Regions from separate parts of the Janthinobacterium sp. GW822-FHT07H10 genome, predicted to be linked through region 2. Evidence: predicted binding sites of a transcription regulator. Region 2 holds the regulator's gene; the other holds the start of a gene.
What was found. Region 2 encodes sigma-54, which starts transcription at its own class of promoters, with help from an activator protein. Its sites were predicted from a motif close to TGGCANGNAANCTGCTTT; they were not measured.
Positions count from the first base shown of each region.

Region 1 (4,143 bases), on a different contig from region 2:
GAAAGGGCGGGATCTGCGACGTGACGATCTGCGCATCGCCGCGCGCATACGAGGCGTTGCCCATGCCTTGCTGCGTGAAATCGTTTTGCCCTTTGCTGACGGCGCCGCGCGCCGCTTGCGGTGCGTCAATCTCGTTGCTGCCGCCGTGGATGACGCTGCTGCCATTCAGGGTGGCCGTAGTGCGCGACAGGTCGATGTTGCTCAGCAAGGTGGTGGAACCCGTGGGATTGCTGATCACCAGGCCAAAGACGCTCGTGTACGCATAGCCATATGCCGCGGCGTGGGCTGCGTCGCTAGCCGCCAGCAGCAGCATGGCCAGCAGCGCCGCGGGAAGGCGGTTACAAGAAAAAATGCTCATGAAAAATCCTCATCTCCTGCTCGGACGGCGGCATGGCGGCGGCTGTGCAGGCGGCGCCAGGCTGTAAGGAAAACCGACAGGCTTGCCGCATAAAAAAGGCGAGGAGACTACCCTCGCCTGTGAGTCCCCCTGTTAGCTGCTTCAGGCGCTGACCTTGCGGCGGCTGGCATAGCCCAATCCAGCCAGGCCCAGGCCCAGCAGGGCCAAGGTGCCCGGTTCCGGTGCCGCTTGCTGTTTCACGAGGTCCACGCTTTCCACCGCGTTCAGGGTCAGCGTGTAGTTGCCGGCGCTTAAGGCATTGCTGACGGCGCTGAAGTTGCCGCCGCAGCCCGTGCCTACGCCCGTGCCCGTGGGTGTGCCGCAGCCGGTGGGGTCATAGGTGAACAGATTGCCGCGCGTCAGGAAGTTGGTCGCCAGGCTGGTGTTCAGGTTGGCATCGTCGGCCGATTCCGTGCCGCCCGAGATGCCCGAGCCGACCACGCCGTCGGGTGTCCAGTTGAAGACCGTCGCGCCAGTCGAGTCGGTGATGGTGAAGGTGACCACCAGGTTGGCCGTCGCCGTGGACAGGGGGCCGACATTGTTTTGCAAGAAGACCTGCATGAAGGGCGAGGACAGGAAGTCAAAGCTCAGGGTTGCCGTTGGCGAGCCGACGACGAAGTTGACCGAGAAACCCGTGGTCGAGCCGTTGCGCCCGGAAGCGTCGGCCGTTCCGGAGGGGTCGTCCAGGTGGACTTCGGCCACGTTGACGGCTTGCGTGGAAGTGGAGCCGGGCGGGAACGAGGGGAATTGCGTGCTGACGATTTGCGCATCGCCGCGCGAATAGTTGCCCGACGGGCCTTGCTGCGTGAAGTCGTTCTCGCCCTTGGTGACGGCGCCGACCGTGGCGCGCGGCGAATCGAGTGTGCCGGGACCGCCCTGGATGACGCTCACGCCATTCAGGGTGGCCGTGCTGCGCGAGATGGTGGTGCTGTTCAGGGCCGTGATCGAGCCCGTGGCGGCGGCGATCTGCAGGCCGAAGATGTTGTTGTAGGAGTAGCCGTAGCCGCCCGCCTGGGCGCTACCGGCGGCGCACAGCATGGCCAGTGCCGCCGCGGCCGGGAGCAGTTTCAGTTGGGAAAATTTCATTTGGATCACCTCACATCATGTGGTTGGGGAAGTCTTGCCTGAGCCCTGTCGGCAGGTGCTCATGGCCAGTACTAAGCGACTTCCATGCCAATGCATGAGATTCTTTTAAAATCAATGGCTTGGCCGGCTTTTGTTGACGTGGTGCAGGTGTTGGCGCAGGCGCTGTAAGAAAAGCCGACGGCGGCCGTCAGGGCTGGCCGCCGTGGGGAGCCGGGGCCAGCAGGGCCCGGATGTTGGCCAGCAGGCGCGGCCCCGGCGGGCAAGCCTGGAAGGCGGCCGCCAGTTGCCGCGCCGCCAGCCTGGCCTGGGCATCGTCCAGCATCCGCGTGGCCGCATGGCGCAAGGCCGTTTCCTGGAAGCGGTCGGCGCGCAGCAGCAGGCCGGCGCCGGCGCCGACGATGCCATGCATGTTCAGGAACTGGTCGAGATTGCCGGCGATGCCGATCACGGGCACGCCCGCCGTCAGCGCCTGCTGGCTGGTGGGGCTGCCGCCGTTGCAAATGACCAGGCTGGCGCGGCGGGCGGCCGCATCGCCGGGCAGGAAGGGGGCGACAAAGGCGTTGGGCGGCACGGCATCGACGCGGATGGTGCCGGCCGTGGCCGCCAGCACGGTGACGGGCAGGGGCGCCAGCGCGCGCAGCACGCGCGGCAGCAGCTGGCCCTGGCCGGAACTGCCCAGGGTGACGTAGATGATGGGGCGTCCACTGCTCAGCTCCGCGCGCTGCCACCAGTCCGGCAGCTCGAGCGGCGGGGCCCAGATGACGGCGCCCAGGTAGTCGTGCGTGGGCGGCATGGCCTGCGGCGCAAACAGTTGCGGGATGTCCGCGTACAAGGTGCGGTCGGCATCCGTATAGGTGCGGCGCAGGTCGCTGCCCAGCGATGGCAGGCCGTGCTGGCGGCGCACGCGGTTCAGGGGCACGGCGTGCGAGGCGAAGGCCAGCGGGCGGATCAGGCGGAACAGGGGATTGGCCAGCCAGATGGGCAGCACGCTGGTGAGGGGCAGGCTGGGCACCGTGTAATGCTGGCGCACGTGGGGACTCCAGTAGGCATTGCTGACGGTCATGTAGGGAATGCGCTGCAGGCGCGCACTGACGGACAGCGACAGGCGAAAGTCGCCGATGACGAGGTCGGGCTGCACGGTGTTGAGCAGGCGCAGATCGTCTGCCACGTATTGCAGCAGCGTGCTTTCTGTATAGACGGGCTTGCCTTTGGCCAGCGCCTGCAGAAATTGCTGTGAGGGTATGCTGTCGATGCGCCAGCGCCGCAACGCGGCTTGCCTAAAGCAGAAGTCATAACCGTCCGCGCAGGCAAAGTGCACATCGTACGCATCCTCGTCCAAGCCTTGCGCCAGGCTCAGTGGGCGGCCGATATGGGCCAGGGTCACTGCCTCGGCCATGAAAAGAATTTTTGTGCGCGTCATTGGATGGGCTCTTGCGTCGTCTCCCGTGATGCAGCTTTGCCTGCCGGATGCCTGCAAGGTTGGAGTGGCGAACCGGCGTTTGGTTCCCGCCGCGCGTGGCCAGGCGTGGCTGCTGGGCGCCAGGCTTTCCCGTCATCGGCTAGAGTGAGCGTAAAGGAGGTCCGCCATGCACCCACTATCCCGCGATATTCCGCGGCGCGCGCACAGCACGCCAGAACCCGATATGCCGCCGCCGCCCGAAGGCGATCCGCTTACGCCGCCGCCGGAGCCGCCGCCGCACATCGATCCCGTGCCGGTCGAGGAGCCGACGCCGCCAGCGCCACCCGTCAAGATGGGGTGAGCGACAGGCGGCATGCCGCCGCACCTGCCGCCACGCCCTTTATTTCCAGTCGGAAATGGAATGCGCACGCGGCGGTATCGCCACGCCATTTAAACAACAAAAAAGCCAATAAATGTTGCCGAGTGGATACAAAATGCGTGCTAACTGCTGTGTGTCATGCGGCCGTCACGATTCTGTTCTTATAATGAGACATCATAAAAATTCTTGTACAGGAGACCATCATGGGCAATTCCTTGCATAACAAAATTTACTTGGGCAGGCGGCCCGCGATCACCGGCAAGAACCTGATGGCGCTCGCGGTGGCAGGCGCCGTGGCCGGTTGTGGCCTGGCGTGGTTGCTGCTGCGCACCTACAAATAAGCGTCAGTCAGCCCGTGTTTCAGCCATCCGTTCGCTGCGCGGGCGGTGGCAGATTCACGTTGCCTGTTGCCGATGCGCAGCGGGGCGCGTACCATGGGGGCCGAACACCTGGCCTTTTATGGAAAAGTAATGAAGAACGAGAAATTAACGACCGATGAATATGACGCGCTGGAGCAAGTTGCACGCGGCATCAAGACCGAGCGCCCGAGCGCTTGCGTTGCCCGCAATGCCAAGCGCCTGTCCGGCCTGAAGCTGCTCAGCTATGCGCGCGATGGCCGCCTGTCCATCACCGAGAAGGCGCAACAACTGCTGTTCCTGCGTCGCTGCATCATGGGCTTGCGCGCCGTGGCCGTCGACCCGCTGACCAAGCTGGACACGGACGTGGCCTATTTCCTGGGCAAGAAAGCCCACATCGTGGCGCGCGCCGAGGGCGAGGGCCACGACATTTCCGACAAGGGCCGCGACTCGCTGGCCGACATCGACACCCTGGGCCTGTAAGGCTCACAACCGGCCCCTGCGGCCGGTTTTCGCATCCCACCAC
Region 1 is NZ_JBXAKS010000007.1:191,236-195,378, reverse strand. It holds gene AC1RDJ_RS17525 (EDSAP-1 family PEP-CTERM protein) at 1-358, opposite strand, end outside; gene AC1RDJ_RS17520 (EDSAP-1 family PEP-CTERM protein) at 500-1,483, opposite strand; gene AC1RDJ_RS17515 (nucleotide disphospho-sugar-binding domain-containing protein) at 1,671-2,903, opposite strand; gene AC1RDJ_RS17510 (hypothetical protein) at 3,070-3,243, shown strand; gene AC1RDJ_RS17505 (hypothetical protein) at 3,465-3,602, shown strand; gene AC1RDJ_RS17500 (hypothetical protein) at 3,732-4,100, shown strand.
Region 1: the regulator sigma-54 is predicted to act here: its motif matches at 1,556-1,573, upstream of AC1RDJ_RS17520 (EDSAP-1 family PEP-CTERM protein).

Region 2 (4,143 bases):
GTGGAATACGATAACAAGACGGAAGTGGTGAAACTGTTTTCCAAGGCCAAGCTGACGCGCCTGGAAGGCACGAAAATCACCGATGTGGCCAATGGCGCCTTCATTTCATATGACAGCCGCAACGAAGTGTTCAAGATGGAAAACAGTGACAGCGGCACCAGCGCCCCGGGCGCCGGTAGCGTGCGCATGGTGATCCAGCCGAAGACCAAGGCACCCGCGGCGGAGAAAGCGCCGGCGGCGCCCGCGCCAGGAAAGAAATAATGGAAAATACACGTTGCGGCAGTACCCTGATCGTCCGCGGGCTGCAAAAGACCTATGGCAAGCGGCAAGTCGTGCATGATGTTTCGCTGCAAGTCGAATGCGGTGAAGTGGTGGGTCTGCTGGGGCCGAACGGCGCCGGCAAGACCACCTCGTTCTACATGATCGTCGGCCTGGTGCCGTCGGATGGCGGTACCATCGATATCAGCGGCGTGGATATTTCCAGGCTGCCGATCCACCGCCGCGCGCAGATGGGCCTGTCCTATCTGCCGCAGGAAGCGTCCGTTTTCCGCAAGCTGACGGTGGAAGACAATATCCGCGCCGTGCTGGAAATCCAGACCGTCGAAGGCCGTCCGTTGACGAAGGCCGAGATCGAGGAGCGCCTGGATAAATTGCTGGCCGACTTGCAGATTGAAAAGCTGCGCGAGAACCAGGCCCTGTCGCTGTCGGGCGGCGAGCGCCGCCGCGTGGAAATCGCCCGTGCGCTGGCCACGGACCCGCGTTTCGTGCTGCTCGACGAACCGTTCGCCGGCGTCGATCCGATCGCCGTGATCGAAATCCAGCGCATCGTGCGTTTCTTGAAGGAGCGCAATATCGGTGTGCTGATCACCGACCATAATGTACGCGAGACGCTGGGTATCTGCGACCGTGCCTACATCATCAACCAGGGCTCGGTGCTGGCGTCGGGACGCCCCGACGACATCATCGCGAACGAGTCGGTACGCCGGGTCTATCTGGGCGAACACTTCCGCATGTGAGCCAATGAAACAATCATTGCAGCTGCGCACCTCGCAGCACTTGGCACTGACGCCGCAGTTGCAGCAATCGATACGCCTGTTGCAATTGTCTACCCTGGAATTGCACCAGGAGCTAGAGCAGCTGTTGACGGACAATCCCCTGCTCGAGCGTCTCGACGATCCGCTCGACCGCTCGTTGCGCCTGCTGTCCGATGGCGCCTTGAGTTCGACGGCCGCGCCGGCCGAGGCACCGCCTCAGCCACCGAGCCAGGAGGCGCCCGCCGCGCCGGCCGAAGCGGATGGGTTTGACGGCGAGGCGGGCGAGAGTCCGGCCGCCATGGATGGCGGCGACAGCGACTGGAGCGAAGCGAGCCGTGGCAAGGCGCCCGACGACGAAGATGCCCGTCCGCAACTCGAAGCCCATCACTGCACCTTGCGCGAACACCTGATGGAGCAGATGCGCGTGACGGTGCTAGAATTGCGCGACCGCGCGCTGGTCGAGCTGATCATCGACGCCCTCGACGACAATGGCTACCTGGAAGAGTCGCTCGACGACATCCTGGCGCGCCTGCCGGCGGAGCTGGACATCGACGCCGACGAGCTGCGCACGGCACTGGCGCTGCTGCAAAGCTTCGATCCGCCAGGCGTGGGGGCGCGCAACGCCTCCGAATGCCTGGCGCTGCAAATCAAGCGTTTGCCGCATATCGCCCTGGTGACGCGCCGCATGGCCATCGTCATCGTGGAAAAGCACCTGGCCTGGTTTGCCCAGCGCGATTTCAACAAGCTGAAAAAAGCCCTCGATTGCGACGACGAAGACTTGCGCGAGGCGCAGACCGTGATTCGCCTGTGCAATCCGCACCCGGGCGCCGTGTTCGCCTCCGACGTTTCCGACTACGTGGTGCCGGACGTGGTTGTCAAGCGCGCGCGCAATGGCTGGCAGGTGACGCTGAACAATGACGTCATGCCGCGCCTGCGCGTCAATGCCATGTATGCCAACCTGCTCAAGCAGGGCAAGGGCGAAGGCGCCATGGGTGCACAGTTGCAGGAAGCCAAGTGGCTGATCAAGAATATGCGCCAGCGCTTCGACACGATCCTGCGCGTGGCGCAGGCGATAGTAGAAAGACAAAAGAACTTTTTCTCGCATGGGGCCGTTGCCATGCGCCCCCTTGTGCTCCGTGAAATAGCTGATACACTGGGTTTACACGAGAGTACTATCTCGCGGGTAACAACTCAAAAGTACATGCTGACCCCGCACGGCATGTTCGAGTTGAAATATTTCTTTGGTAGCCACGTCGCCACCGAAGCGGGGGGCGAAGCGTCATCGACGGCGATACGGGCATTGATCGTGCAACTGACAGGAGCAGAAGACCCTAAAAATCCTTTATCCGACAGTAAGATTGCGGACATGCTGGGAGAACAAGGCATGGTGATTGCGCGACGTACTGTTGCCAAATACCGGGAAGCGTTGAAAATTCCGCCAGTGAGTCTGCGTAAGTGCTTGTAGTTTTTTCGGTTCCTCTGCGGGCCGGATACGATGGATACCGCACGAACCCGATCATCTTTAGGAGTGTGTATGAATCTCACCATCAGCGGACATCATCTCGAAGTGACACCAGCCATTCGTGAATACGTACAAACGAAGCTGGAGCGCGTGAAACGTCATTTCGATCACGTTATCGATATCGCCGTGATTCTGACCGTGGACAACCTCAAAGAGAAAGAAAAGCGTCAAAAGGCCGAAGTCAACCTGCGTCTGAGTGGCAAGACCGTCTATGTGGAAAGCCTGGCGCAAGACCTGTATGCCGCGATCGATACCCTGATCGACAAGCTGGACCGGCAAGTGATGAAATACAAAAGCAAAGTGCAAGGGCACGGTAAAGAGGCGATCAAGCATCTGCCAGACAACTCAGAGGATGAAGCCGTCGTCGCCGTCTAAGGCCACCCGCTTCTCGCAGTTGTGATCAACTAAGGGCGCACATCTTGCGCCCTTTTTTGCGCCCGTCACCCTTGCGCACGGATCGCCTGGCCGAACGCAAGGTTGCTCCTGCAGGCGCTAGAATGTTGGCACTTTCACTTCTTGCCTGCCTGCCATGAGCGACTTCGTCCACACCTCCATCCGCAACCGCACCGCGCACATCGTGCTCGACCGCCCGAAAGCCTTGAATTCCCTGTCGCTGGAGATGGTGCGCACCATGAGTGCCGCCTTGCTGGCCTGGCGCGACGATCCGCAGGTGGACGCCGTGGTGATACGCTCGAGCAGCGAAAAAGCCCTGTGCGCCGGCGGCGACATCCGCTTCTTTTACGATGCGGGCCGGGCCACGCCGCAGGGTGGCAGTGCATTGCTGGAAGATTTCTTTACAGAAGAATATGCTTTAAATCATTTAATCCATTTCTATCCGAAACCGTATATCGCCGTGATGGATGGCGTGGTGATGGGCGGCGGCATGGGCGTGGCGCAGGCCGGCCCCGGCAACCGCTTGCGCATCGTGACGGGCCGCACGCGCATGGCCATGCCAGAAGTCAATATTGGCCTGTTCCCCGATGTGGGCGGCAGCTATTTTCTGTCGCGCCTGCCTGGCCAGCTGGGTCTGTACCTGGGCTTGACGGGCCTGACCATCGGCGCGGCCGATGCGCTGTATACAGGCCTGGCCGATGTGTATCTGCCGGAGACGGCCATGGAGGCGCTGACGGCCCTGTTCGAGTCGACGCCCGGTGAAGGCTTGCCGGTGGCCATCAAGGCCCTGGCGGCGCCATTCCAGGCGCAGGCTGGCGTCTCTGTGCTGGCGGCCGCGCGCACGGCGCTGGACCGCCATTTCAGTGCCGCTTCCGTGGCGGCCATCATGGCATCGCTGGCGCAGGATGACAGTGCGTTCGCGGCCAAGGCGCTGGCGGCAATGCGTTTGCGCTCGCCGCTGATGATGTCGGTCACCCTGGAATTACTGCAGCGCGGCGCACACCTGGGCGTGGCCGATTGCCTGCGCATGGAGCGCACGCTGGTGCGCCACAATTTTGCGCATGGCGAGGTGCTCGAAGGCGTGCGCGCGCTGGTGGTCGACAAGGACAATGCGCCGCGCTGGCAGCCGGCCAGCCTGGACGAGGTCGATGCGGCCATGGTGGCGCGCTTCTTTGCACCGGTCTGGCCGGCGCA
Region 2 is NZ_JBXAKS010000003.1:67,758-71,900, reverse strand. It holds gene lptA (lipopolysaccharide transport periplasmic protein LptA) at 1-261, shown strand, start outside; gene lptB (LPS export ABC transporter ATP-binding protein) at 261-1,016, shown strand; gene AC1RDJ_RS08065 (RNA polymerase factor sigma-54) at 1,021-2,499, shown strand; gene hpf (ribosome hibernation-promoting factor, HPF/YfiA family) at 2,569-2,931, shown strand; gene AC1RDJ_RS08055 (enoyl-CoA hydratase/isomerase family protein) at 3,086-4,143, shown strand, end outside.